Alkalihalophilus pseudofirmus: one gene and its partner. The main gene of each other region encodes a partner of the protein of the gene in region 2 in a complex. Links are inferred from orthologs where the notes say so. Each region holds a gene or a part of one and is shown on either strand. Other genes may lie near its edges.

Region 1 (15,033 bases), 3.2 Mb from region 2 along the record:
GTGAAGCACTGCCGGAAGATCAAAAGCAATCCCCACATAAACCGACGCCAGCCATCCGACAATCAGCTGTCCTTCAACCCCGATATTTAATAATCCAGTTCTAAAGGCAAATGCTACCGCTAAACCTGCAAGAATGAGCGGTGTCATCATACGAATCGTTTCACCAAGATAATACGTATCGCTGAAGATCCCTCTAATTAGCGCTGAGTAGCCCGTAATAGGATTGTAACCACTTACTAACATAATGATTGCCCCAATAAAAATACCTAGAAAAACGGCAATCAAAGGGACAGACCATGACAATAACCTTCCTTTAGGAAGCAACTTCGCCATCACTGTGCTTCACCCGCTTTCTCTTTCTTCCCGCCTGCCATAAGCAGCCCGAGCTCTTTCTCATTTGTTTTATCTGCATCAACAATCGCGACGATCTGTCCTTCATACATAACCGCAATCCGGTCACTCACATTTAGGACTTCATCTAACTCAAGTGACATTAATAAGACTCCACGTCCCTTATCACGTTCTGAGATCAGCCGCTTATGAATAGATTCAATTGCCCCTACATCAAGACCACGTGTCGGCTGTGCCGCAATTAAGAAGTCAGGCGAACGGTCTACTTCACGAGCAATAATTGCTTTTTGCTGATTACCGCCCGAAAGCGCACGTGCCGGTGTGTATTCTGAAGGCGTTCTAACATCAAAGTCTTCAATTAATTCTTTCGCCTTCTTATAAATTTCTGGATAATTTAATACGGTATTTTTTGAGTAAGGCTTTTGGTAATATGTTTGCAAAACAATATTTTCACCAATCGCAAAATCAAGGACTAACCCGTGCTTATGGCGATCTTCAGGAATATGCCCGATTCCAGACTCTGTTACCTTACGTGGTTTTAGGCCAACTAACTCTTTGTTGTTCAATTTGATTGAGCCCTTATCGGCTTTACGCAAGCCCGCAATGGCTTCAATAAATTCAGATTGCCCGTTTCCATCTACCCCGGCAAGACCGACAATCTCTCCAGCTTTAATTTCAAGGTTAAGGGATTTTACAGCATCCACACCGCGTGAATCTTTAACAGTTAAGTCTGTTACAGAAAGCACTGTTTCTTTAGGAGCTGCTGGTGTTTTATCCACTTTAAAATTAACTTCGCGTCCTACCATCATAGCAGCAAGCTTATCCTGATCTGTTTCACTTACTTCAACTGTTCCAATCCCCTTACCACGGCGGATAACCGTACAACGATCACATACAGCCATAATTTCTTTAAGCTTATGAGTAATTAAAATAATTGACTTCCCTTCTGCTACAAGGGTCTTCATAATTCCAATCAGCTCTTGAATTTCTTGAGGGGTCAAGACAGCTGTCGGCTCATCAAAGATAAGGATATCAGCGCCGCGGTACAGCGTTTTCAAAATTTCTACACGCTGCTGCATTCCGACTGAAATGTCTTCAATCTTCGCATGAGGATCGACCGAAAGACCATAACGCTCTGAGATCGCTTTAACTTCTTTTGCAGCCTTTTTAATATTAACGACTCCAAATTTAGTCGGTTCATTTCCCATCACAATATTTTCAGTAACTGTAAATTTATCTACTAACATAAAGTGCTGATGCACCATTCCAATTCCAAGACGATTGGCAATGTTAGGGTCTGTAATTTCAACTTTTTCACCATGTACGCGAATTTCCCCGCGCTCAGGTTGATATAAGCCGAACAGCACGTTCATCAGTGTTGATTTTCCAGCTCCATTTTCACCAAGTAAGGCATGAATCTCACCCTTTTTAAGCTGGAGTGTAATATTATCATTGGCTACAATGCCAGGAAACTCTTTACGGATGTTATTCATCTCAATAACATAACTCATTGGATTCACTCCTTACATATTTAAGAGAAGGTATGTTAATCGCTGATTGCATGTTTGATCGTTTAGCCAAAAAAGAGGCAATGATGGATTGGGCAAACAGCAATCCGTCATTGTCCCTTCGTACTAAGAGATTGTCATTTCATACCATCTGACTCTTTAAGGTAAAACAAAGGCTAGTGTAATACTAGCCTTTGCTTCTGTATAACTATATCGTTGCTTATTCTAAGCCGTTTAGGTACTCTTCGTACTCATCATCTGTTTGAGGTACGCTGATATCACCTGATTGAATTTGTCCTTTGTAATCTTCAACAGCAGATAAAGCTTCTTCAGAAACGTTATCTGTAGAAGGAGCAATACCTACAGCATCTTCTTCAAGACCATACTCTAGAATTTCGCCGCCAGGGAAGTCTCCATTCATTGTTTGCTCAGAAACGATTGCAACAGCAGTATCTACACGTTTAACCATTGAAGTAAGAGTGACAGATTGACCATCGCCGTATTCGCCTTCTTCGTGTTGGTCACGGTCAACACCGATTGCCCAAACATTTTCTCCGTTACGTGCACGGTTGATTGCTTCTGTGAATAATCCGTTACCAGTTCCGCCTGCAGCGTGATAGATGATGTCAGCGCCTTGGCTGTACATTGTGTTTGCGATTTGAGAACCACGAGATGCATCGTTAAAGCTCTCTGCATATTGAACTAGGATTTCAGCATCTGGATTTACTGCTTTAACACCAGCTTTGAATCCATTTTCGAACTTCTTGATTAGACCACTTTCAACTCCGCCGATGAAACCTACTTTATCGCCTTCTGTTTGAAGACCAGCAATAACACCAACAAGGAAAGAACCTTCATGCTCTTTAAATGTTACGTTAGCAATGTTGTCATACGTCTTTTCTTCAGCATCAAGAACCACTGTATCTACAATAGCAAGCTGCGCATCTTCAACTTGCTCAGCAATTGTACGAATCGCATCTTCCATTAAGAAACCAATACCCCATACAAGGTCAGCATCTTCACGAACTAAGTTACGTAAGTTTGGCTCGAAATCATCCATTGTTTGTGATTGAAGGTAACGGTAGCCAGTTCCTTCTTCAAGTCCAACTTCTTCACCAAATGCAGATAAACCTTCCCAAGCTGATTGGTTAAATGATTTATCATCAATTCCCCCAACATCTGTAACCATTGCTACTTTAAAATCTCCAGCTTCAACTGCTTCTTCAGATGAGTCATCCCCACCATCAGCAGGTGTTTCTTCTGCAGTATCACCTGATCCACAAGCAGCAAGAGCAACAGCGGCAGCAACAGACAGTGATAATGTACGTAACCACTTTTTCATTTTATTTCCCCCTTATAAATGTTTGCATGAGAGCACACAAATTAGTATGGCATATTAACAGGATTATTTAGCCATGACCTAAGAACGATCATACCCGCTTTCACCCTGCTTGTCCATCTATTTTGTAAGCGCTATCTTGCAGGCTTGGCGTTGGTAAGACATCAGACTTCTTATCTCTGTGAACAACCATCACCAAACGTCATAAATATATCATGATCTTAGACAATAATAAATACTTTTTTTCATTGTTCACAGGTTTTTGACACACTTTATCCGAGAAAGCGAATTCAATGTGTTATCTATATGGTAATAAATAGATATAGAGTGTCTTTATAGTAAAAAAAGACCCCTTACATAAGGAGTCTTCGAATGATTCATTTATACACGATTTACTCAAATACATGAATAAATGGTTCCTCACCCGGATTTCGGACAACCATACTTTCTTGCTGTCCGCCAACTGAGGTCACATATAAATTCACTTTTACATTTTGATTGTTAATACGCTGGTTGATCACATCTGCCGCATATTGAGTTAATGCTACAATCTCAGCCTTCCCTTGAAAACGCAGCGGCACCTCAATCGTTAATTCCTGCAATTGATTATCCACGTAGTAGCCGCGGCCAACTACCCCGACATACGTATCAAAGAAGCTTTGTATATCATCTTTAATTTGACCGAAAGAAGCTGCATCATTGCTTACATCTTCATTAGCAGCACTTGATGGGAACAAATAATACCGTTCATTCATGCGCTGCCACCGCTCAAGGCCTTCCCCTGGCTGTGCCGTTGCCTGCATAAAATAGTTTCCTGGAATGGTGGATTGACGAGGCTGCTCGCGGAATAACGCTACTGTAATCGGTACCCTGTCAAACACGCCATCTTCGCGGTTAGGATCACGCAGCCTTTGCACGATTAAGTCAGCGATACGCTGCCCCTCTTCTTCCATTTTCTCCTGGCTGATTGGTGTTTCATAGAAATAGTAGCGCCCTTGCTCATCTTCTACCCTGAAGTTATAAACACTATTCATAGATAGGCCAATAACGATACCGCCAAGTTCATAATTCCCCTGTTCACTTCTAACTAAATAATTATGCTCTAAAATATGTGATAAATAACGAGGCTGATTCTCCTCTTGTTCACGTAAGGTCTCCCCTTCGCCAAGCTCTGGGTTTAACCCTTGTTGATTTTCTACTTGGTCATAACGCATTAACCAGCTGTTAATCTCATTTCTATTAATAAACTGTCCTTCACGAAAGAAATAGTTTTCTGGATCAAACTGCTCTTTCGCAATTTGCGTAAGCCCCATTTCTAAGTTATCAAGGTCTAAGCGGTTGTAAACGACCGCATTACCAAAACCTCTAGACTGGCCGTGTAAATATGATCCATCATAAAGCACACTTTGGTAGTAATTCTCAGGTGTTGACACACGTGGAACAATATCTACCACCTGTTCTTCTTGCTGCGATTCTTCTACAACGACTTCATCGGGTTCTTGCTGAAACATCGGGAAACACCCCGTTAAAAACAATAGTCCCGTTAAGGAGACCAGCCCCAAACGTCTTACCATTGTAACTTTCCTCCTCTACACCTGCACTAAAAAAGACTACGTAAGCCCTTTTAACAATGCAGCCTCATCCCAAATCTCAATTCCTAGCTCTTCGGCTTTCTTTTTCTTTGAGCCGGCATCTTCGCCTGCAATCACTATATCAGTCTTCTTACTAACACTGCCAGTGACTTTTCCACCAAGTGTTTCAATTTTTTCTTTCGCTTCATCACGTGTCATCTCATAAAGCTTCCCTGTTAATACAACTGTTTTATTGGCAAACGGGCTTTCAGCAGCCTCCGTACCACTAACTGGCTTAGGTCCCTTATAACTCGTATTTACCCCATATGATTGCAAACGTTTGATTAACTCTTTTACTTCATCTGTTTCAAAAAAGCGCACAATGGATGCCGCCATTTTCTCGCCGATTTCGTTTACAGCGACCAGGGCCGCTTCATCTGCTTCGATAATCGCTTCAATTGATTCAAATTCCATCGCAAGCGTCTTTGCTGCCTTTGAGCCGACAAAACGAACCCCCAGGCCAAACAACAGCTTTTCAAGCGAGTTCTCTTTTGAAGCTTCGATCGCCTTCAGTAAATTATCAACAGACTTCTCCCCCATACGTTCAAGCTTTAACAGCTCAGAACGATCTAATTGATAGAGATCTGCGACGGTGTGAATTAATTTATGATCAAATAATTGAGCAATGACCTTTTCTCCCAATCCATCAATATTCATCGCTTGTCTTGAAACAAAATGAATTAAGCCTTCACGAATTTGTGCCGGACATTCAGGATTAATGCAGCGAAGTGCCACTTCCCCTTCTAAACGAACTAGCTCGCTTTCACATTCCGGGCAATGAGTAGGCATGCTGAAGTCCCTCTCTCTGCCGTCACGGCGGTCCGTCAGCACATTCACTACTTCAGGAATAATGTCGCCTGCTTTTTTCACGATCACTGTATCTCCAAGCTTCACATCCTTCTCACGGATCAAGTCCTCATTATGTAAGGATGCGCGCTTAACTGTTGTACCAGCTACAACAACCGGATCAAGAATAGCCGTCGGTGTCACAACCCCTGTTCTGCCTACACTAAGCTCGATATCACGAAGAATTGTTACGACTTCTTCTGCTGGAAATTTAAACGCAGTTGCCCATCTAGGGCTTTTCGCTGTAAATCCAAGCTCTTTTTGTTGTTCGATGGAATCAACCTTGATGACAATCCCGTCAATTTCATAAGGGAGATCTGCACGTTTATCTAACCACTCATTTGTATACTCAATGACTTCTTCAATTGTCGGACAGTGCTTGCTTTCATTATTGACTTTAAATCCAAGCTCTTTTAGGTAAGCGAGGCCTTCGTGATGAGAAGCAAGGTCTTGGCCTTCTGCGTTACCGATCGCATAAATAAAGATCGACAAGTTCCTTTTCGCCGCAATTTTAGGATCTAATTGGCGCAAAGATCCGGCCGCTGCGTTACGAGGGTTAGCAAATTTCTCTTCCCCCGCCTCGCTTTTCGCTTCATTTAATGCTTCAAACGATTTCTTCGGCATGTACGCCTCTCCGCGCACTTCAAGACTTGCTTCTTGCTTCAGCTTTAACGGAATCGCAGGAATCGTTTTTAAATTATTCGTAATATCTTCACCGATTGTTCCGTCTCCGCGAGTTGCTCCGCGGACGAACTTCCCATTCTCATACGTGAGTGAGACAGCCAGTCCATCAATTTTTAGTTCGCAGCTATACGTTACATTATCGCCTACACGCTCGCGCACACGGCGGTCAAAGTCACGCAGGTCTTGATCATTGAAGGCATTTCCAAGACTGAGCATCGGAATTTGATGTTCTACTTTTTCAAAGAAAGGAAGAGGTTCCCCGCCTATACGCACGGACGGAGAATCCTCACTCACTAATTCTGGATGCTCTCCTTCTAGAGCAATCAACTCTTGCATTAGCTGATCATATTCGGCATCCGTTACAAGCGGCTGGTCAAGAACATAATAGTGATAGCCATACTCTTCTAATTTCTCTCGCAGCGTTTGCACACGCTTTTCTGCCTCTTGTCGGTCCATACTCTTCTTCCTTCCCTATTGCTTAGTAATTGGGGCAAACTTAGCAAATAAACGCTTCACACCAGTAGGCTGAGGGAAAGCAATATCAAGCTCAACAGCTTCGCCTTCACCTTTGATGCTGACAACGGTCCCTACTCCCCATTTTTTGTGCTCTGCTTTATCTCCAACAGCCCAAGCAAATTGATCACCGCCCGTTGAAGTCGATACAGATGCACGCACTTTAGGTTTTGCTGCTGGAGCAGAGGCTGTACCGCGTGACGCTTTCATCCAAGCCGGTGTTGGTTTATCCTCGTTCACTTGTTCAAGACACTCTTCTGGAATCTCTGAAATAAAACGAGACGGCGGGTTTGTATTTGTCTTACCATATAAGGTCCGCATCCTTGCATTCGTTATATAAAGCTGCTTTTCAGCTCTCGTAATCCCTACATAGGCAAGGCGGCGCTCTTCTTCCATTTCTTCTGCCTCAAAAAGCGAGCGGCTATGCGGGAAGATCCCTTCTTCCATACCAATCAAGAATACTAGCGGGAACTCCAGCCCCTTTGCAGAATGCAGAGTCATAAGCGTGATCGCATCCTTAGGTTTTCCTTCATTTTCATCGTCAAGCTTGTCAATATCTGCGACAAGCGCAAGATCTGTTAAGAATGCTACTAATGATTTATCATCATTTGATTTTTCAAATTCATTCGTAACCGTTATAAACTCATCAATATTCTCAAGACGGCTCTGTGCCTCGATCGATTGTTCGTTGCGGAGCATATCACGGTAGCCTGTCTTCTCTAGCAGTTCCTCGACTAACTCAGTCACAGATAAATACTCCTGCATTTGAATCCAGTGAGAAAGTTGATCTCTAAAGTCTTTTAATTTGCCGACCGTACGTGCTGTCAGGCCTACCTGCTCAATTTCCTGCAAGGCAGCAAATAGAGAAAGGCCTTGTTCAACAGCATACGCTCCAATTTTATCAACAGTTGTCGCACCTATGCCTCGTTTTGGAACGTTAATAATCCGCTGCAAGCTGATATCATCGTCAGGGTTGGCAATAAGACGCAGATACGCAAGAACATCTTTAATTTCTTTACGATCATAGAACTTAGTGCCGCCGACGATGTTGTACTCAATATTAGACTTCACAAAATATTCCTCAATTACACGTGACTGAGCATTAGTTCGGTAGAGAATCGCAATATCTGAGTTAGTGTGCTCCCCGCTTCTCGTTGCTTCACGGATCTTCTCGACTACAAACTGTGCTTCCGATTGCTCCGTATCTGCCCCGTAGTAACCAATCTTCGGGCCGTCGTCATTTTCTGTCCATAGATTTTTCGGTTTACGGTTAAAGTTGTTCTCAATTACTTTATTTGCTGCATTTAAAATCATTTTGGTTGAGCGGTAATTCTGCTCTAGTAAAATTACGGTCGCATCCGGGTAATCTTCTTCAAAGGATAAGATATTAGCAATATCCGCCCCCCTCCAGCGATAGATCGACTGATCGGAATCCCCGACAACGCAGATATTTTCATATTTATCACTAAGCATTCGGACAAGCATATACTGTGCTTTATTCGTATCTTGATACTCATCTACCAAGATGTACTGAAACTTGCGTTGATAGAATTCTAAAACCTCTGGTACAAGCTTGAACAGCTCGATCGTCTTCATGATAAGATCATCAAAATCTAAGGCGTGATTTTTCTTTAATTGTTTTTGGTACTCCACATATACTTCAGCTGCCGTTTGATCATATGGTCCCGTTGCTTGACTCATGCAGTCATCAGGCTTCTTTAATTCATTTTTCCAGCCGCTCATTGTTCCAAGGATGCTTCTTGGATCAAATTTCTTAGGATCAATGTTCTTGTTTTTTAGAATTTGCTTTATAACAGATAATTGATCTGAGGAATCTAGAATTGTGAAATTACGGTTGTAGCCGATGCGGTCAATATCACGACGCAAAATACGGACACACATCGAGTGAAAGGTAGAAATCCAAATATCTTCAGCTACCGGTCCAACAAGTTTTGCCACACGATCTTTCATTTCTCGTGCAGCTTTATTTGTAAATGTAATCGCTAGTACGTTCCACGGCGCAATTGCTTTTTCACGCAGCAAATAAGCGATGCGATGGGTAAGAACCCGTGTCTTTCCACTTCCCGCGCCAGCCATTAGTAATAACGGACCTTCCGTATGAGTTGTTGCTTGTCTCTGCTCAGGATTTAAGCCTGAGAGCATTTTTTCTATGATCTTTTCTTGCATACTTCCACCACCAAACAAATGTTCTTAGTTTATAGTCTACAATGCCTTACCAGTTGATGCAATCGAATGTCCAGCCGACTTCTGCTTTTAATGTACATTCTATTAAGATTTCGTTGCTTTAACTGTTTCTAATGCAGCCTTTAAATCTTCATAAATGATATTTCCTACAACAATCATATCCGCTGCTTCAGCCATCTCTTGTGCCTCTTTTAGTGAGTTAATGCCACCGCCGTAGACGAGCTTCGTTTCATTTAATACGTTTTTCACCTGGTGCACCAAAGAAGGATCTCCGTATGTCCCGCTGTATTCAATATAGAAGATGGGAAAACGGTAGAGGTTCTCAGCCATTCTTGCATAAGCCAACACGTCTTCTACATCAATGTCCGTATTTGCTTCTGTCACTTTAGCAGCTTTGGCCTCGGGATTTAAAATGCAATACCCTTCCATCACAATCTCGTCCCAGTTCATGATTGCTCCGTACTCTTTGATCGCTTGATGATGCAGTCCTTGTATCCAGTCAACGTTCTGGCTGTTCATCACAGACGGGATAAAATAATAGTCAAATCCAGGTGTGATTGCTTCAAGATTTGAGATTTCAAGAGCAGCCGACACAGAGTAACGTCGTACACGAGCTAACAGCTGCAACGTGTTATCCAATGTCACCCCATCAGTCCCGCCAATAATTAAGCCATCTGTACCTGATTCACAAATGGCTTCTAATTCTTCATCATTTATTTCTTTATTTGGATCTAATTTAAACACATGCTTCCATTCCTTAAATTCAAGCATGAATCTTCAACTCCTATAATCTACCCTCTTCTATGCAGCAGGGTTCGCTATGCTTATCTTGTGATTCTGAACGTCATTATATCAAAATCCAAGCCCCTTGTCGCCCGGCAATAGGAACCTAAACCAAACACTCAGTCTCCCAAATAAACAAAAAGCTCCCTCCCATACTTTCTAAGTCAAGGGAGAAAGCTTTTTCATTTTATAGAGATTGACTACCCTGCTTGTTTCGCTTCTGCTTCTTGCTCACTTCCATTTTTCTTTCTAGACCAGATTGAGACTAGCGCTGGTCCAGATACATTATGCCAAACAGAGAAAATAGCGCTTGGCAGAGCCGCGAGCGGCGAGAAATGAGCTGCCGCAAGCGATGCCCCGAGCCCAGAGTTTTGCATCCCGACTTCAATGGAGATCGCTCTGCGTTTGGCTTCATCGAGTCCGCATAATTTAGCTGTTACATATCCAAGGAATAATCCGAAGCTATTATGAAGCATTACAGCTAAAAAGACGAGTAAACCTGTTTGAGCAATATTCGCTTGGTTTACCCCGACAACCGCGAGTACGATTGCTAAGATTGCTGCAATGGAAATAATCGGCAACGTCTTCACACTGCTCTCCACAGCTTTCGGGAAGAAGCGTCTTGCAAGCAAGCCAAGAGCAATAGGGATAATGATCACCTGAATAATAGATTGAAACATTGCACCAGCATTTACAGGAAGCCATTGTCCTGCTAACAGCAATAAAATAGCCGGTGTTAATAACGGCGCTAGCAGCGTTGAAATAGACGTCATAGCAACAGAAACTGGCAGGTCCCCTTTAGCTAGGTACACCATAACATTAGAGGCGGTACCGCCAGGACAGGCGCCGACAAGAATTAATCCTACTGCAAGTTCAGGCGGAAGCTGCAGTAATACAGCAATCGCATAAGCAACTAATGGCATAATCAAAAATTGAGCAATCACACCAATCACTACAGGTACCGGCTTCTTAGCGACAACACTAAAGTCGACAGCTCTCATCGTAAGACCCATTCCAAACATAATCACACCTAAGAGAAGCGTGATATGAGGGGCGATCCAAGTAAATAACTGCGGTGCAGAAAACGCAATAAAACTACATAAAATAATAATAAGAGCAAAATACTTACTCATCCACAAACCAATTTTTTCGATCTTTCCAACCGGTTGCATCGAACCCCTCCTTTTCAAATATTTAAACAATTCTAACTTTAAAAGAAGGTGAATGCAACCTTATTTGGTGAAATTATCTGACAATATTTGATATTGGATTTCCGCTTAACTCAAGAAAGCGCTTAACAATTTCACTGGATACATCTCTTCCAAATCGGACCATCATGAAGTTATCATGATAATTCATAATGTCAGGTTCATTGGTCAACACCTCTTCAAAACCTCCTTTCATCAGCAGCTTTTGGAGAAGCTTTTTGTATAGAGCACTATCACCATTAAGAGAATCCAAATCCCAGTGCCACCGGTATTCTAGTGATATAAGGATATTCTTCTCATAGTCGCCTTGATCGAGTAAGGCTGTTAATAATGAACTTGCCGCCTGCTGGTTTCTATACGGAGGCGCCACCTCAACCACACCTAATACACGTATCTCTTTCATTTTCACCCAACGTTCATATGGCTCAGGCGATAAAATCAGCGCATAGCCCACAATTAACTCTTCTGTATAAGCTAAGGCTAGATTCACATCCAATGTTTGAAAGGCATTCAGCATCGCTAGCTGCTGTTCACTTGGCAGCCTGAATTGCCCTAGCCCATTGTGAAACCGGTATTTCTGCAACAGCTTCCCGACGAGGGGGCGGTCAGCTGTTACAGATACCGTCTTGTTTTTAGAGTTCATCAAAGCCGTTGTCACTTGAAACTTTCGCATATTGTCGTGATTTTTGTTCAAAGAAATCACTTTTTGCCGCATTTACATCCTCGTAAGCCTTAATCCATTTAAATACATTTGTACAATGCTCAGGAAAAATATGATCGTAGCCGAGCTGCTTTGCTCTTTTATTTGCAATGAATTTTAAATAGGACTCCATCTCATCAGAGGTTACGCCTTCAATCTGCTCACCGATGATATAGTTGAACCATTTCAATTCAAGCTCCACTGCCGTCGTTAGCGACTGTTTGACGAAGGATTCCATCTCTCTATTGTTTAATTCAGGATGCTCTTCAAGTAATTCTTTAAATACATTCGTAAATAAATACACATGAAGCTGTTCATCACGGTTAATATAATTAATCATCGTTGAAGTAGACACCATCTTCTGGTGTCGGGCGAGGTTGTAGAAGAAGGCAAAGCCTGAATAAAAATTAACTCCTTCTAAGATCACATCGTAAACAATCGATCTTGCCAATGTATCTGGTGTAGGGTTATCTGCAAATTCCTCGTACCCATCTACAATAAATTCATTTCTCTCTTTTAGGACAGGATCATTTTTCCAGTAATCGAAAATCTCATCCTGCGTCGCTTTTGGTACAAGACTTGAGAGCACATAGGAATAGCTCTGGTTATGAACGACCTCTTGAAATGACAGCACACTCATTAATGCAACAAGCGATGAATCTGTTAAGTAATCAGCTACCTTTAATGAATAATCCGTTTGTACACTATCTAGGAAAGCAAGAAGGCCGATAATCTTTTTAAAGGCCTCTTGTTCTGTTTCTGTTAGATTCTGAAACTGCTTGGCATCATGGCTCATATTAATTTCAAAAGGCGTCCAGAAATTAGCGAGCATGTTTTTATAGAGAGGATAAGCCCAGCTGAACCGTACATCATCCCAATTCAATACATTTGAACTTTCCCCATTAATAATTCCTGTTGAAGCATTCGGGGCGTGTGGATTATAAAGTTTTCTTTTTTGAAGTGTCATTTCATTTCCTCCTCTTAACTTGAACAGCTTTCACAGTCATCTACTGAAAGCGACGTTGAGCGAACGTAATACGTTGTCTTTAGCCCTTCTTTCCATGCAAGCAAATGTAGATCAAGGAGCTCTTTTGCTTTGACGTTGTTTGGAACATATAGATTAAATGAAATTCCTTGGTCGACATGACGCTGACGAGCCGCATTTTGACGGATGCTCCATGTTTGGTCAACTAGGTGAGCCGGCTTATAATACCAAGTGGTCCGAGAGTTGAGGTCAGGCGCCACAACAGGAATACGATAATTTTTCTTCTCTTCCACGTAATATTTTTGGAACAAAGGATCAATAGAAGCAGTAGAACCAGCAATAAGAGAAGTCGTTGCATTTGGTGCCACAGCCATCACGTACCCGTTTCTCATGCCATGCTTTGAAATGAACGAACGAATCTCATCCCATTCTGCGCCTTCGTATCCACGTTCACTAAAGAACTCGCCCGTTTGCCAATCAGACCCTTCATAATGCGGATAGGCACCTTTTTCAGCCGCTAATTCTGCACTAGCTTTAATCGCCGCTTGATTAATCCGCTCATATACACGCTCCACTTCCTTAACAGATTCCTCACTCTCCCAAGCGATCCCTCGCTTCGCCAAGTGATGATGCCATCCGTACGTACCAAGGCCGATCGCTCTGTACAGTTTGTTCGTTTTCTCTGCTTGTTTTACGCCGATTGAATTTTGATCAATCACATTATCTAGCATCCTTACTTGAATCTTCACGACCCTTTCTACCACATCATCTGAAAATACTTGAGCCAGCGACAATGAGCTTAAATTACAGACCACATAATCTCCCGGCTGCTTCTTAATCGAAATCGTATCGTCCTCAAGTGTTTCTTCCACAACGGTTGTCGCACTCATATTCTGCATAATTTCAGTACACAAATTAGAGCCGTAAATCATTCCTTTATGCTTGTTTGGATTCAGCCTGTTTGCTGTATCCCTGTAGAACATAAACGGGCTTCCTGTTTCAAGCTGAGAGAGCATAATTCGTTTCATAACTTCGATCGCTGGAATTTCTGTACGCGACAGTTCATCATTCGCTGCACATTGCTCGTACCTTTTACGGAACTCTCCATTTCCTTTTTTCTCATCATAAAAATCTTCAAGAGAGAATCCCATTTTCATCCGAACTTCATGGGGGTCAAACAAATACCAAGTATCTCTCTTCTCAACAGCCTCCATAAATAGATCTGGCAAAGATACAGCTGTAAAGAGATCATGAGTTCTTTGACGCTCGTCCCCGTTATTTAATTTCGCATCGAGAAAAGCAAAGATATCTTTATGCCAAACATCCAGGTATACCGCTATAGCGCCTTGCCTCTGGCCAAGCTGGTCTACGCTGACAGCTACGTTATTTAGCTGCTTCATCCAAGGAATAACGCCTGAGGAAACATTTTTAAATCCACGAATCGATGAACCTCTTGCACGAATCTTCCCTAAATACATACCAAGCCCGCCGCCGTTCTTACTCACAGTTGCCGCATCGGTACAGCTATCGAAAATCGACCTTAGATCGTCTTCCACCGTATCGATAAAGCAGCTTGAGAGCTGGCCTCCCGCTTTGCCGGCATTACTCATTGTCGGTGTAGCGACTGTCATATATAAATGTGAGAGCGCCCAATAGGCTTCCTTTACCAATTCAAGCCGGGACCCTCTATTCTCTTCTGACATTAGAGTCATTGCTATAACCATCCAGCGCTCTTGCGGCAGCTCTACGATTTGATCATTAAAGGCCTTTGCCAGGTAGCGGTCTGCTAATGTTTTAATGCCTATATACGTAAACTTTTGATCTCTTGCCGGTTCAAGCGTTAATGCGAGTTCGTATAATTCTTCCGTTGAATACGAGCCTAATCTTTCATCATAGATTCCCTTTTCAATCTGCGTTTTAAGATACTCCGGAAAACTTGCACTAAGCACTCTTGGTTCTACCCCTCGTTGTGCTGCTATTTGTTCTCTCAAATGGTTGATATAACAAGCAGCTGCCACATAAGTCCAATGCGGCTCCTCCACAGATAGTTCATTTAAAGCATGTGCTGCACGTTTTTCCCATGTTAGATGCGACGTTTGCTCTAACCAATCAAGATCTACCTGCACATCTAGCGGGTTATCTTTTTTCTCTTTTACGTTTATCTTCATTTGTCCCACACTCCTTCATTCAGCTATGTACATTTCATTTGCAAATAAAAAACGCCCTATCTCTCAGGTTTGAGAAATAGAGCGTAAAACGGACTTGGTCATTTGCATACCT
Region 2 (15,026 bases):
TTCGAACATCTGGCTCTTCCCAAGGAACAAAGGTAATCGACCCGTTTTCAAGTGAAATGTCCACATTAGCAGGTGCTAGGTCACGATGCTGGAAAATGTGGTCCACCACAACAGAAGAACCAAAGTTAAAGTCTAAATCAAAGTCTTTAATTTTCTGGAGTGCCGTATCAATGAAGCTTGCAAATCGATTTTCAGCAGAAGAGGATTGTCGGTTGCGCTTCTTATACTCTTCTCCCTCATCCCAATTCACATCTGTTATTAGAGAAGCTGGCTCAGCACGCCTTTGTTCAGGTTCTGCTTTCGTATCCATCGCTTCTAAAAGCTTAATGCCCTCTTCAGCTGTAATTTTACCATCCTCGATCATCTTCAAAATCATTTTCCGCTCTTCCATCGTTAAAGCCTCCTTAATTAATGTAGCTCATGTCAGATTTTCTATAATACTTAGTAGAAAAGGTACGCACTAAAAGCACGCACCTTTTCTGTTGTCATCTTCTATTGTATTACGGATGATCCTGCGATCATGTTTCATCTTTTAGCTTTTTTGTAACTCTTTTTCTTCCATTTGATCCTTCATTTGATTTTCCATCCGTTTACGATCACGCTCTAGTATCGGCTTTAAATAGCGGCCGGTATAAGAAGCTTTTGTTTCAGCCACTTGCTCTGGTGTCCCTTCAGCGACAATTTGACCGCCTTTGTCCCCGCCTTCAGGTCCTAGATCAATAATATGGTCCACCGTTTTAATCACATCTAAATTATGTTCAATAACAAGGACTGTATCCCCATTATCGACAAGTCGCTGCAACACTTTTAATAAACGGTCAATATCATCCACATGCAGCCCTGTTGTTGGTTCATCTAAAATATATAATGTTCTGCCTGTCGCACGACGATGAAGCTGAGAAGCAAGTTTCACACGCTGCGCTTCCCCTCCTGATAAAGTCGTTGCCGGCTGGCCAAGTTTAATGTAGCCAAGCCCAACATCGACCAAGGTCTGAACCTTCCGCTTAATTTTCGGGATGTTAGCAAAGAATTCTACACTCTCTTCCACCGTCATTTCAAGCACATCAGAAATTGTCTTTCCTTTGTACTTAATTTCAAGTGTTTCACGGTTATAACGTTTCCCTTCGCACACTTCACAAGGCACATATACATCAGGCAGGAAATGCATCTCAATTTTAATAATCCCATCTCCGCGGCAAGCCTCACAGCGGCCGCCTTTCACATTAAAGCTGAAGCGGCCTTTCTTATATCCGCGCACTTTTGCCTCGTTTGTCATCGCAAACACATCGCGGATATCATCAAACACTCCCGTATACGTGGCCGGATTTGAACGAGGTGTACGGCCGATCGGCGACTGGTCAATATCAATAACTTTATCAATTTCATCGATATCAGCAATTTCTTTATGTTTCCCTGGCTTGTCCTTCGCACGATGAAGCTTTTGAGCCAACGATTTATACACAATCTCGTTAATAAGGGTACTTTTTCCTGAGCCTGAAACGCCTGTTACGGCCATAAATAGCCCGAGAGGAAATGTAACCGAAACATTTTTCAAGTTATTTTCGCTTGCTTTTTTCACAGTAAATGAGCGCCCGTCAGAATTTCTGCGTTCTGTTGGCAGCGGAATAAATTTTTCACCGGATAAATACTGGCCTGTAAGTGACTCTTTATCTTTCATAATCTCTTCTGGCGTCCCTTGTGCCGTAATCTGTCCGCCGTGAACGCCTGCACCTGGACCAATATCAATAATATAGTCAGCTGCCATCATCGTATCCTCATCATGCTCAACCACAATCAGGGTGTTTCCAAGATTCCGCATATGTTCAAGCGTTTGAATTAAGCGGTCATTATCACGTTGATGAAGACCAATCGACGGTTCATCAAGAATGTAGAGAACACCCATTAACGATGATCCAATTTGGGTGGCCAGACGAATACGCTGCGCCTCACCGCCTGATAAGGTACCCGCTGCACGCGATAGAGATAAATAGTCGAGCCCAACATTTATCAAAAAACCGATACGGTCATTAATTTCTTTTAGAATAAGGCGAGCAATTGCATAATCCTTCTCACTCAGTTCTAGGTTTTCAAAAAACTCTTTCGCTTCTTTTACTGAAAGAGAGGAAACCTCACCAATATGTGTTCCATTAATCTTTACAGCTAGAGCTTCCTTCTTTAAACGGTAGCCCTTACAGCTAGGACAATGCTTATGCGTCATATACGTTTCCATTTGATCACGGATATAATCAGAGCTTGTCTCATGATAGCGGCGTGAAATATTGTTCGCTACCCCTTCAAAAACAATCTCATTTTCTCTCACTTGTCCGAATTCATTTTCATATCGGAAGAAGATCTTCTCTCGTCCGCTTCCATGGAGCACTTTATCAAATAAAGCTTCAGGTATTTGTTCCACCGGCTGATCGAGATCAATCCCGTAGTGATCAGCAGCTGCCGCTAAGAGCTGCGGATAATACTGTGAACTCGTCGGCTCCCAGGCTGCGATTGCATGCTCACGAAGTGTTTTTGATCTGTCAGGAACCACAAGCTCTAAGTCCACTTCAAGCTTTGAACCAAGTCCATCACATGTTGGACACGCGCCGTATGGACTGTTAAACGAGAACATCCGCGGCTCAAGTTCTGAGATCGAAAAGCCGCACTCAGGGCATGCATGATGCTGGCTGAAGAGCAGCTCTTCTTCACCAATTACATCAACAAGTACACGTCCGTCTGCTAATTGCAGCGCCGTTTCAAGTGAGTCAGCTAAACGAGTATGAATGCCCTCTTTGATCACAATTCGGTCAATAACGACTTCAATGCTGTGCTTTTTATTCTTTTCCAGCTCAATTTCCTCGGCTGCTTCACGCATCTCTCCGTTAACACGCACACGGACAAAGCCTTGCTTCTTAATGTCTTCAAGCACCTTCACATGCGTTCCTTTCCGCCCTGATACGAGCGGTGCTAGAATTTGCATTTTCGTCCGCTCTGGATATTCAATAAGGCGGTCCACCATTTGCTGAATCGTCTGCGAAGAGATTTCAATCCCGTGCTTGGGACAAACTGGTTTTCCGATACGTGCATATAAAAGCCGCAGATAATCATGGATTTCTGTTACTGTACCGACAGTAGATCTTGGATTGCGGCTTGTTGTTTTCTGATCAATTGAGATAGCTGGTGAAAGGCCTTCAATTGCATCAACATCAGGTTTATCCATCTGCCCTAAAAATTGACGAGCATAGGCAGAAAGGGATTCAACATATCTTCTTTGCCCTTCTGCATAAATCGTATCAAAGGCAAGTGAAGATTTACCTGAGCCTGATAAGCCTGTTAATACGACAAGCTTGTCGCGCGGAATCGTCACGTCAATATTTTTTAAGTTATGTGAGCGAGCTCCTTTTACGACGATTTCTTCTAATGCCATCCTGTTCACCCTTCCGCTTTTAGCTCTAATAATAAATCACGAAGCTCTGCAGCACGCTCAAAATTTAATTCGCGGGCAGCATCCTTCATTTCTTTTTCCATTCGTTCGATCATCGCTTCTTTATCTTTCTTGCTTAACTTCGTCTTCGGTGCGGCTGTTGTTTCGCCGTCTTCATCCGATACAATTGTTGCCTGGATCACCTCTGGAATTTTCTTTTGAATCGTTTTAGGGGTGATGCCATGCTTTTCATTATATTCTTCTTGAATGCTGCGGCGTCTTGCCGTTTCATCAATGGCGATCTGCATCGATTTAGTCATCTTATCTGCATACATAATGACATGACCATTAGAGTTACGAGCAGCACGTCCTATCGTTTGAATCAATGAACGTTCTGCACGCAAGAACCCTTCCTTATCAGCATCGAGTATCGCAACAAGAGACACCTCAGGAATATCAAGCCCTTCACGCAGCAAGTTAATGCCGACTAACACATCAAACGTTCCCATCCGCAGCTGACGAATAATTTCGATTCGTTCAAGCGTCTTAATCTCTGAGTGGAGATAACGTACTTTAATGCCGATCTCTTTTAAGTAATCCGTTAAATCCTCAGACATTTTTTTCGTCAGTGTCGTGACAAGCACTCGTTCATTTTTCTCAACTCTAGCATTAATTTCGCCGATCATATCATCAATCTGGCCTTCGATCGGGCGCACGTCAATGGTTGGGTCGAGTAAGCCTGTCGGACGAATAATCTGCTCAACCATTTCCGGCGTGTGTTCAAGTTCATACGGACCTGGTGTCGCTGAAACGTAGACGCTTTGGGAAACCTTCTTTTCAAACTCATCGAATTTTAAAGGCCGGTTATCGAGCGCTGAAGGCAGACGGAATCCGTGATTAACGAGTACTTCTTTTCTAGCCCTGTCTCCGTTATACATTCCCCGAACTTGCGGAAGTGTAACATGAGACTCATCGACAATCAGTAAAAAGTCTTCAGGAAAGAAGTCAATCAGCGTGTAAGGGGTAGCCCCTGCTTCGCGCAATGTTAAGTGACGTGAGTAGTTCTCAATTCCTGAACAAAAACCCATTTCAGCCATCATCTCTAAATCGTAGCGCGTTCGCTGTTCAAGACGCTGCGCTTCTAGAAGCTTCCCTTCCTCATGCATTTTCTTCAGCTGTTCTTCAAGTTCTATTTCGATATTAGCAATCGCTTTTTTAAGCTTTGCTTCACGGGTAACGAAGTGGGATGCCGGGAAAATGGCTACATGATTTCGCTCGCCTTTGATTTCACCTGTCAGCGCATCTACTTCTGTCATCCGGTCTATTTCATCACCAAAAAACTCCACACGAATACATTGTTCATCACGAGATGCCGGAAAAATTTCTACGACATCGCCGCGAACTCGGAACGTACCACGCGTGAAATTGACATCATTTCGGTCATATTGAATGTCTACTAAATTACGCAATAAAGCATTACGGTCCAGCTCCATTCCAGTTCTAAGAGACACGACTAAGTCGCGGTACTCCTCAGGCGAACCTAAGCCGTAAATACAAGAGACACTGGCAATAATGATGACGTCTTTCCTCTCAAAAAGCGCACTTGTAGCCGAGTGTCTAAGTTTATCTATTTCTTCATTTATACTTGCATCTTTTTCAATATACGTATCAGAACTAGGGACGTAAGCTTCTGGCTGGTAATAATCATAATAGCTGACAAAATACTCTACAGCATTGTTTGGGAAGAACTCTTTAAACTCACTATAAAGCTGGCCTGCAAGAGTTTTATTATGGGCGATAATTAATGTGGGCTTGTTTACTTCTTGTATAACATTAGACATCGTAAATGTCTTACCTGTACCTGTTGCACCAAGCAAAGTCTGATGCTTTCTTCCTTCTTTTATCCCTGCTACAATCTCTTTAATCGCAGCGGGTTGATCGCCATCTGGTTGATAAGGCGAGTTAAGTTCAAATGTCTGATCCACCAAAAAACCTCCTCACGAACCTATGATCTCTTAGCAATAGTATATCACAACCAGCTAGGTTAAAAGCAAATAATAAGAACGTACGTCCCCATTTATTTTCCTTAAATTTGAAACTGTGTAGTATTTAAATAAAGAAAGAGAGCCGATTTCTCGACTCTCTGCTACATACCTGGACGTTTGATTAATACTTTTTTAGCGATAAGAACTCCTGCTGCAAATGATGGGATGGCGATCAGCAAAAGCCACCAAGGTTTATCATACACACTGATGACAGACAGAATGACCATCCATGTGACAATACTTGCTCCGACCAAACTAAAGGTTACTCTTGTGGTGATGACCATTAGCAAGAACGGGGCGAACAGTGCTAATAATATTTCTGACATGCTCTATACGATTTCTCCTTTACTTTATCTCAAGCTTAAACCACCGAATCTTGCAATTGATAGTCTTGCTTTACTAATAATACGCCTAGCTGATGATGTTCTCCGTCATAAAGGGCCCCTTGGGTAAATCGAACTTCCCCGGAATGATCAAGCACATCTATTTTACAGAAGGCAGCAGCATTAAGCTGAAGCGCCTCATAGAAACTGTTCTCATCATGGACGGTTTGACCATTCACTTTAACTATTGTCTCTCCTACTTGCAGTTTCATTTTGGTTGCAGGACTATTTGGGATCACCCCTAAAATGACGCAGCCTTTATCCCTTGAGCCGTAAAATGATGGACCTGCCTCATCACGAGCCTTGGCAAGCATCCATAATACTTCCCGTAAAATGATCGCAAGGGAAGCAGCCAGTACTGCTACAAACGGATACCAATAACTCGCTGCTGCAAGAATGCCTAAAAACACCCCAAGCCCTGCCACTCGCATGCCCATCATCTTAATAGGCTCTTTCGGAAGAGCGGAACGAACACGCTGGCCAAACCCTACTAGGACAGGGAACAGGATCGGCTGAAAGCTTGTCTCACCTAAAGAGAATACCGGCCAATACTCAAAGCCAGGAATGATTCCTGTCGGTACAAAGAAGAAGACCGGAACAATCCATAATCGTTTAGCCTCTTGAAATCCTACCCATTTACCGCGTTTACTTCGTTCAACACCAGGCGATGTATACACATCTCCATTACGGTAAATAAGGAGTCCTTCCCCAATTGCTAACAGAGCAAGAATAACAGCTATATAATGCAGCGGGAAGCCGCTCAGAAAAGCAGCGATATTTTGCAGCATACTAACCTCAGTAAATACGGGTGCAAACGCCACAGCTAAAAGTGTCAGGCCGATAATATAAGAAGGTGACATCCACCTGACTGATGTAGTTAATACCATCACAATCGAAGCCGCAATCATGACAAAAACCACTTCCATCGTGATCACAATTCCGATTCCAAGCGTTGCGGCTGAAATAAGAAGACCGATCAATAATGCTGGCAAGAACGGTATGACAAAGTCAGCAATCTTATCTGTCACACGCGTATGAAATGCTACCCGTTCTTTTTGAACGCGGCGATGCGCAATTAAAAAAATCACAAATAATCCTATGTACAAGATGGGGTTGGCGAAAAATGAGCCAATCGTAAGTCCCAAGCTTTTCAGAATGTCGATCATCATACATCTAACGCCTCCAGAACTCTTTCTCTCTATTCTACATTATATAAGGGGAAAAGAGATAAAGGATCTATGAGAAATTGTGATTTTTGATAATTTCCTACAAAGAAGAGGGTGAACAGCTCCCCCTGACAGCATTTGTTGATCTCTGCTGCAAGCACACGCTTTCCACAGGCTGACCGGGAGCATACCTATAGCTTCACTCATACGGGATCACCATGGCCACGCACCTAAAGCTACTAAAGCGCCCTACCTGCAATAATTGTTGATTTCCGCTGCAGGCAATTGCTTTCCGCGGGCGGTCCGGGAGCCTCCTCATCGTTTCACTCTTGTGGGGTCTCCCATGGCCACGCACTTCCGGCAGGAGTCGAGTCCCCTCCGCTCCAATCAACGGAGCGAGGAGGTTATATAGTGCTCCTATTCAAACAACTGATCAATCATCTTAGAAAATAAACCAATGGATGTATGCCCTTTTATAAATTGAACCGAACTACAACTTAATGGCCCCGCATAAGGATTACTCAATGCAATAACCTAGCGGATGAAATATGCGAAGACTTCTGCGGTGCCTAGAGCAGGGCTGAGATCCCACAGGGCTAAAGCCCGAGGAGGCTCAGCAGCTCACCGCGAAAAGCGAAGCATATTTCAGGAGCGGCGAGTCCGCTCTAACCCATGAACTTAAAAACGAGGTTGAATTCTCCATAAAAAAGGCCCTTATCAGTACTAAAAAGTACACCATAAGGGCCCAGTTAGAGACTTCGTTTCATCCAAGCCTCTTCGTCATTAATTCGCTTGTTTCAAAATTAACTCAATCGCTGTTTGCAGCTGCTTGTCATTAGACTCATCGCGGACTTCATCAACGATGAGCTGCTGCAATGTGCCTGCTGTTTCTTCGTCAATTTCACCTGTTTCACTCAGCCCTTGTGCTTTTTGGAACGCACGAACAGCTTGCTCGGTCTGTTCATCATAATACCCATCTGTGCGGCCAGGCTCATGACCAAGTCCTTTAAGCATTGTTTGAGCACTACGGATCTGTTCGTTCATCATATCAAGCGTCAGTGTCTCATCCCCTGTTAGAGGTGCAGAATAGAAATAATCTGGCTGCTTCACTTCAACAGTAGGTTCGACCCCTTCACCATTGATATCATTCCCAGCTGATGTCAGCCATTTGAATAAGGAGAGCTTCAATTCACTTCCGTCACCAAGTTGAATTGTTTGCTGTACTGTCCCCTTACCAAATGTCGTCTCACCGACTACATCGTAATCACCTGCTTCAATTAAAGCAGCTGATAAAATCTCTGATGCTGATGCGCTTGAGCGGTCTGTTAAACCGACAATCGGATACGGCTTTCTCTCATCTAATGAAGATACGTAACGAACACGCTCTCCTGCACGATCTTGAATTTGAACAATTGGTTCTCCACCAGGAATAATCAGCTTACCGATTTTTTCCACGCTATCTAAGTAGCCACCCGGATTTCCGCGAACATCAATTAATAGTCCATCAATACCTTGTGCTTCTAATTCCGCCAAACCCTCTTCAAAACGTTCAGCTGTATCAACAGAGAACGAGGTAATGTCGAGCATTCCGATCGTTTTCCCGTCACGCTCAATCGTGCTGACTCTTACTGTTTCAATTGGAATATCATCTCGTACAACCGGAATCGTTAAAAATTCGCTTGCTCCTGCACGGTCTACTGTAAGCGTTACAGTTGTTCCTTTTTCTCCGCGGATCTTCAACACGGCTTCATAAAGCGATAAACCGTCTGTTGACTCTCCGTCAATTTCAATAATTTTATCGTTTGGCTGAAGACCTGCTTGTTCTGCCGGTGACTCACGGAACGGGGCAACAATTGTCACCGTGCCGTCTGTCATGCTCACCTCTGCTCCGATCCCTTCAAAGCTTGAACCTAATGACTCGACAAATTGGTTTGCCGTTTCTTGATCCATATACACTGAATAAGGGTCATCTAACGTATCAAGCATTCCTTCAATGGCCCCTTGAATCAACTCTTCTTCACTCACATCTTCTACATATTGCTCTTGAATAATGGCGAATGTCTTCGCAATCTTCTCAAGTGATTCAATATCCTCTAGCTGAACCTCTTCTGCAGGCTGATTATCTGGATCAGTTGTTGACGCCCTCTCATTTCCTTCTAATGCAAATGAGCCTGTAAATAAAAAGATACTTCCTAAGCCGATCGCCACTACAGCGACTAGTATGAGAAGCAATTTCTTGCTATTCATCCTCACCACTCCCACTTGACCTCAAACCACAAGGGCCGATTGATTATCTTGTTTGTTACGATTTTGCAAAACATTTCAAGAAAAAACGCATATGTTGAGCGGTATGCGTGCATTAATTTCCCCGAACACTCTTTCATGTGCAATAAAAGGCATTACACGCGCATGTGCAATGCCCTACTTTACCTTCATCTTATGTGTGGCTTGTACGTTTTATGTCGTTTCTATCTAATACTTCCATTTTAAACAAGGACGTTTCGTAAGTCAAAAGAGGATGAGTGTTTATAGTATGAAAGATTGTCAAAGAACGATTGCGAATTCCTTTACAAATAAAAATGGATAGAAACTATGTGACATTTCCTGCCGAATATTCTGACAATTATATTTTTTTAATGTATAAACATACTTAGCGAATAAACCTACTTTTAGGAGGACTAGTTAAATGACTGTAACTGAGCTCTTCAGATTCAAGAATGAAAAAATCAAGGTATTGCATTTTACATGGTTCGCTTTCTTTATATCCTTTTTCACTTGGTATAATATGGCGCCTCTTGCAACAACAATGCTTGAAACAATGGACTGGTTAACACCTCAGCATATTGCTGCGCTTGGCATTTGTAATGTTGCTTTAACCATACCTGCACGCGTTATTATTGGTACGTTATTAGATAAATATGGTCCTAGAAAGGTCTATTCAGCCTTACTGATTATAATGTCCTTTCCCGCTATCGTATTTGCTTTTGGAGATAGTTGGGCACAATTAATGATCGCCCGTTTAGTGCTTGGAAGTATTGGTGCAAGTTTCGTAATTGGAATTAGAATGGTTGCCGAATGGTTCCCTCCAAAAAGTATTGGATTTGCAGAAGGTATTTATGGAGGCTGGGGAAATTTCGGTTCAGCAGTAGCTGCTATGCTTCTTCCTTGGTTCGCCCTTACTCTATTAGGTGGAGATGAAGGATGGAGATATGCATTAGCTTTCACAGGAGTCATCTGTTTTGTTTATGGATTCATTTATTACTTTAATGTTAAAGATACTCCAGATGGAAAAGAGTTTATTAGACCTAAAAGAACTGGAGCTTTAGAAGTAAGCACCTGGGGGGATCTCGTTCAATTAATTTTCTGGACGTTACCTCTTGGTGGAGCATTGGCCCTTAGTGCGTGGCGACTAGCAAACCTTGGTTTCATCTCAGATACGGCTCTTTATCTTGTGTATGCAGTAATAGGCATCACACTTGTCTATCAAATTTTTATGATTTTAAAAGTGAATATACCTATCTTGAAAAAAGGAGTACCTGAGGATGACCGCTATAACTTTAAAAATGTCGGTGCACTAAACAGTACTTACTTTGCTAATTTCGGTGCTGAATTAGCCATCGTTTCAATGCTTCCGATGTTTTTTCAATTAACCTTTTCTCTCTCTGCCTCTCAAGCAGGACTAATAGCAGCCTCATTCGCCTTTGTTAACTTGTTAGCTAGACCTCTTGGCGGAATACTATCTGATCGAATGGGCAGCAGAAGAAAAGTTATGCTTATTTACATGTTTGGAATCACCCTCGGTCTTTTTGGAATGGGTTTTATGGACTCTAACTGGCCGCTTATATTTGCTGTTGCCATTACCGTCTTAACTTCAATGTTTATCCAGGGTGCAGAAGGAGCTACCTTTGCCGTGATTCCCATGATTAAAAAGAGAGTAACAGGTCAAATAGCAGGAATGGCTGGAGCATACGGAAACGTTGGGGCTACTATTTACTTAACTCTTTACACTTTTGTAACGCCTCAACAATTCTTTTTTATCCTTGCCACAGGGGCATTAGCCAGCTTTATTATTTGCTTCTTTACACTAGAAGAACCTAAAAATTCATTTAGTGAGGAATACTATCTTTCCTCAGATGAATTAACATCAGGAGAAGAAGAAGAAATTCCTCAAATAATCAATGGAAAAGAGCTTAAAAGAAAAGCTTTATAGTCGTTAAAAACCGCTCTCAAAGCAAATCTGAGAGCGGTTTTTAATAGATTGTTTTATCATGTTGTAACTGAACGTATTCTCACTGCACTAACCTTAAACCCTGGCATTCTGCAAGTAGGATCTAGTTTTTTTGAGATTAATTGATTTACATTTTGGGTTTCTTCCCAGTGAAACGGCACAAAGACTGTATCTTCACGAATTGAATCGCTCAACCTGCTCCTAACTATAATATTTCCTCGTTTTGACTCAATTTTAACCAAAGCTTGGTCGTTAATATTATATTTCTTCGCCGTTACTGGGTGAATCTCCATGAAAGACTCAAATTCTCGTGCAGCAAGACTAGAGCTCTTACGTGTTTGAACACCTGTTAAATAGTGAGACATTACTCTTCCTGTTGTTAAATACAAAGGAAACTCTTCTGATGGTGCTTCCTTTTCAACTTCTGCTTTATTAGGGACGGGAATCATTTTTGCTTTCCCGTCAGAATGGGCAAAACTTTTTTCAAATAATCGTTCTGTGCCAGGATGCAGCTCGTCTGTACAAGGCCATAATATTCCTTTTTCCTTTCTAAGACGATCATACGTAATCCCAGAGTAATCAGCTATTCCACCTTTGCTAGCTTCCTTTAATTCTTCAAAGATCTCTTCAGAAGTACTATAAGAAAAATAGTCACCATATCCAAGTGTTTGAGCCACTTCGCAAATAATTTGCCAATCATGCTTAGCATTTGCCCATAATGGAAAGCTCGCCTCCCTTAAAGTCACTCTGCCCTCAACATTTGTCATTGTGCCTGAGGTTTCTAAATAAGAAGTTGCAGGTAATATCAAATCGGCTAAGCGGGCTGTTTCTGAAATAAACATATCTACAGCTACGAAGAAGTCTAACTTCCCTATAGCTTGTTTCACAAAAGCAGAGCTAGGATTGGATACTATTGGGTTTGAACACATAAGAAACAAACCTTTTATGTCGCCTTCATCCATTTTTTCAAACATCTCAAAAGCTGAGACCCCCTTGCGAGGTAAATCCTCCTCTTTAACTCCCCAGATGTTTGCCACGTACTTACGGTGCTCTTCATTTTCAATTGATCTGTAGCCTGGAAGCTGATCTGCTTTTTGGCCGTGTTCTCTAGCGCCTTGACCATTGCCCTGACCTGTAACAGCTCCAAACCCTGAATAAGCTTTACCAATCTTTCCAGTAGTCAAAAGAATATTCAAGAAATTCCTTACTGAGATCGAACCATCTGTTTGCTGCTCAATTCCTCTTGCTGTAAAAATCATGCCTGTTTCTTCTTTTCCAAACACAGTAGCAGCTTGCTCGATTAGTTTGCTCTCAACACCTGTTAACCTTGCAATCTCTTCAAGGTCAAGGGAAGCTACATGGTTTTTCACTTCATCAAAACCAGCTACCCTTTGTTCTATAAATGAGTTGTCTATTAGTCCTTTTTCAATAATAACCTTTAATAATCCATTTGCTAATGCTGCATCCATCCCAGGTTTTACCTTCAAGTGGACATCTGCTAGTTTTGTTGTCATCGTCTCTCTTGGGTCAATCGCTATGATAAAGCAGCCATTCTCTTTTGCTCTTTCAAAGTAAGGCATCATCGTTGGCTGGCATTCAGCAATATTAGTTCCTGCTAATATGATACATCTTGTACCTTCAATCTCCTTTATGCTATTGGTAAAACCACGATCCATTCCAAACGTCCGAGCCGCGGCTGAGGCTGCTGATGACATACAGAGACGACCATTATAGTCGATATATTTAGTTTGAAGAGCAACACGTGCAAACTTGCCAAGCAGATAGGCTTCTTCATTTGTAATGGTTGCACTGCCATAAACAGAAAGAGCATTTTTCCCATGGAAGGATTGAATGGCTGTGAACTTCTCTTTAATTAGTTTAAGAGCATCCTCCCATGAGATTTCCTGGAATTCCCCGTCTACATTTAATAATGGTGTTTTTATTCGATCTTTATGTAGGGCATGTTGATGTGCATGTAACCCTTTTATACAAAGGCGCCCTTCTGACGTTGGATTATTCTTAGCAATTGTTTGATATTTTTTGCGTGTAACTGTCGATTGCTCAATCAGCTGCATTTTACACTGCATACTACAGAAAGGACATTGAGTATCGTATATCTTTTCAGTTTCGGCCTCTTTTTGCTTTTTTCTAAAATAACGTAATAAAAGTTCAGTCATCTACGATCATTCCTTCAAAATGTATTATAGTTATTGTAAAGTGCACGCTGTAACTGATACCTTCCCTTAGTTACCTACGTATCCACTTTTAAGTTCTGAATTTTCTTGTAATTCTGTCCGCAGCTCGTTATCTATTAAAATCTCCCGTACATGTAAAAGGTTCATTCGGTCCACCCACTCAAAAAGCCGTTCACTATATCTCGCGGTTTGGCGATAATATTCAATCAGACATAGTACTATTTCTAGGACTTCATTTTCAGAATTGGCTACATATAGCAGCTGTTCATCCTTAAACTCATTTAAACACAGTCCACCTACATAAATTTCCCAACCAAGATCAGAGCGAACAATCCCTATATCCTCTAATCCAATTCTTGTTTTATTATTTAAACAGCCAGACATCCTGACTTTTATACGATGGGGCGTCTTAACATCACTAATTATTTGATCCATTTTTATAGCTAATTCGAAAACTTCCTGCTTTGTACATGTACAATTATGATTCTCCTTGCATAAATTAATCACTTGAACTATATTTGCATCTTTCCTCATTAATGGAAGGTCGGTTTCCTTATATATTGCATATAGAGCATCTTCAGGAGCACCTAGTAATGAAAGTCTTTGTTCTTCTGTTATGAAAGCTTGTGGAATAAGGTATTCTTCCATTAAATCTGCGACTCTTCTTAGTTGGTTTGCATTTGTGAACCCTCCATTCATTTGTGGGGAAATGATGTAAGATCCATCATTTTGCCTTACCGCATTAGAGTGATCAAAAAAAACTAGTGATTTTTCCACCTGATTATAGCCAGGGTTAAGCATTCTCACATAATAATCGATCGCCGCAACACATTGTGAACATCCTTCTTTATTTGACCAGCCCAGCCTAGAGGTGACTTCTTCAAAAGAGTCAAGCTGCAGCATTTGCATCTTTGTTACTACTTCCTCATCTGTTAATGAAGTACAAGAACATAAGGAACGTTCTTCTTTTACTTCTTTAAACGTATCACTTTGCATGTATATCAATAAATCACCAACCAAGGGTCTGCATCCGCCGCATGCACTAGAAGCCTTCGTACACTTTTTCACTTCCTCAATTGTTGTTAACGCCTGTTTTTGAGCAGCTTCAATTATTTCTCCTTTTGAAACCCCATTACAGTTACAAACAATCGCTGTACCTTCCATTGTAGTTATCTCTGAAAGCTCTTTTGAACCTTCCTGCATTAAAAGCTTCTTTTCCTTAGCTGTTATTGCTTTCTTCTTATAAATGTAATCAATTAATCTATTTGAGGCATTGGCATCTCCAAACATTATGGCTCCTTGAACCCTGTCATCTTTTAAAACAATTTTTTTATAAATATATTCATCTTCGTCATAATGAATAATCGTTTTAGTTGTATCGTCCTCTAGCCAGTTTCCGGCTGAGAACACTTCCACTCCAGATATTTTTAGTTTAGTTGATAAAGTAGAACCATGATAACCGTGTGAATCAACTTCACATATATGTTTAGCTAGCTCTTTTCCTTGTTCATACAATGGTTTAACAAGTCCATATACTTTATTTCGATGTTCTGCACATTCGCCAACTGCATATACATCAGGCGCACTAGTTTGA

The links.
Region 1: the proteins of uvrB (region 2) and pcrA are in contact, whole or in part, in a crystal structure (PDB 7EGT), measured with the Thermus thermophilus proteins. The link is inferred for Alkalihalophilus pseudofirmus from one-to-one orthologs. Residues at the interface, in WP_096411307.1 of Thermus thermophilus: Glu23, Leu25, Arg26, Asp27, Gly28, Glu29, Arg30, Phe31, Arg55, Glu326, Asp327, Phe328, Glu379, Ser382, Gln383, His398, Gly400, Arg401; in WP_096412145.1 of Thermus thermophilus: His654, Arg656, Phe657, Gln666, Asp668, Glu669, Lys680, Arg681, Leu682, Ser683, Lys685, Tyr686, Ala687.

Annotation. Positions count from the first base shown.
Region 1 is NZ_CP117835.1:394,963-409,995, reverse strand. The notes cover bases 6,446-9,435. They hold pcrA (DNA helicase PcrA), read right to left. Parts: upstream 9,060-9,435; coding sequence 6,831-9,059; downstream 6,446-6,830. Other genes in these bases: pcrB (heptaprenylglyceryl phosphate synthase), read right to left, coding at 9,162-9,435; ligA (NAD-dependent DNA ligase LigA), read right to left, coding at 6,446-6,815. Also shown: PQ478_RS02160 (ABC transporter permease), read right to left, coding at 1-333; PQ478_RS02155 (ABC transporter ATP-binding protein), read right to left, coding at 333-1,862; PQ478_RS02150 (BMP family lipoprotein), read right to left, coding at 2,080-3,201; PQ478_RS02145 (CamS family sex pheromone protein), read right to left, coding at 3,591-4,772; more of ligA, read right to left, coding at 4,809-6,445; more of pcrB, read right to left, coding at 9,436-9,848; PQ478_RS02125 (bile acid:sodium symporter family protein), read right to left, coding at 10,061-11,032; PQ478_RS02120 (hypothetical protein), read right to left, coding at 11,106-11,714; PQ478_RS02115 (ribonucleotide-diphosphate reductase subunit beta), read right to left, coding at 11,701-12,735; PQ478_RS02110 (ribonucleoside-diphosphate reductase subunit alpha), read right to left, coding at 12,750-14,921. UniProt on the Escherichia coli protein: A helicase with DNA-dependent ATPase activity. Unwinds DNA duplexes with 3'-5' polarity. Translocates on single-stranded DNA with 3'-5' polarity. Initiates unwinding more efficiently from a nicked substrate than double-stranded DNA.
Region 2 is NZ_CP117835.1:3,563,674-3,578,699, forward strand. Bases 2,913-5,895 are described here. They hold uvrB (excinuclease ABC subunit UvrB), read right to left. Parts: upstream 5,401-5,895; coding sequence 3,424-5,400; downstream 2,913-3,423. Other genes in these bases: uvrA (excinuclease ABC subunit UvrA), read right to left, coding at 2,913-3,418; PQ478_RS18825 (DUF2198 family protein), read right to left, coding at 5,562-5,786; PQ478_RS18830 (PDZ domain-containing protein), read right to left, coding at 5,822-5,895. Outside these bases: PQ478_RS18810 (DUF4097 family beta strand repeat-containing protein), read right to left, coding at 1-391; more of uvrA, read right to left, coding at 533-2,912; more of PQ478_RS18830, read right to left, coding at 5,896-7,012; PQ478_RS18835 (S41 family peptidase), read right to left, coding at 7,793-9,256; PQ478_RS18840 (NarK family nitrate/nitrite MFS transporter), read left to right, coding at 9,696-11,219; assimilatory nitrate reductase catalytic subunit NasC, read right to left, coding at 11,276-13,414; nitrite reductase large subunit NirB, read right to left, coding at 13,481-15,026. UniProt on the Escherichia coli protein: The UvrABC repair system catalyzes the recognition and processing of DNA lesions. A damage recognition complex composed of 2 UvrA and 2 UvrB subunits scans DNA for abnormalities.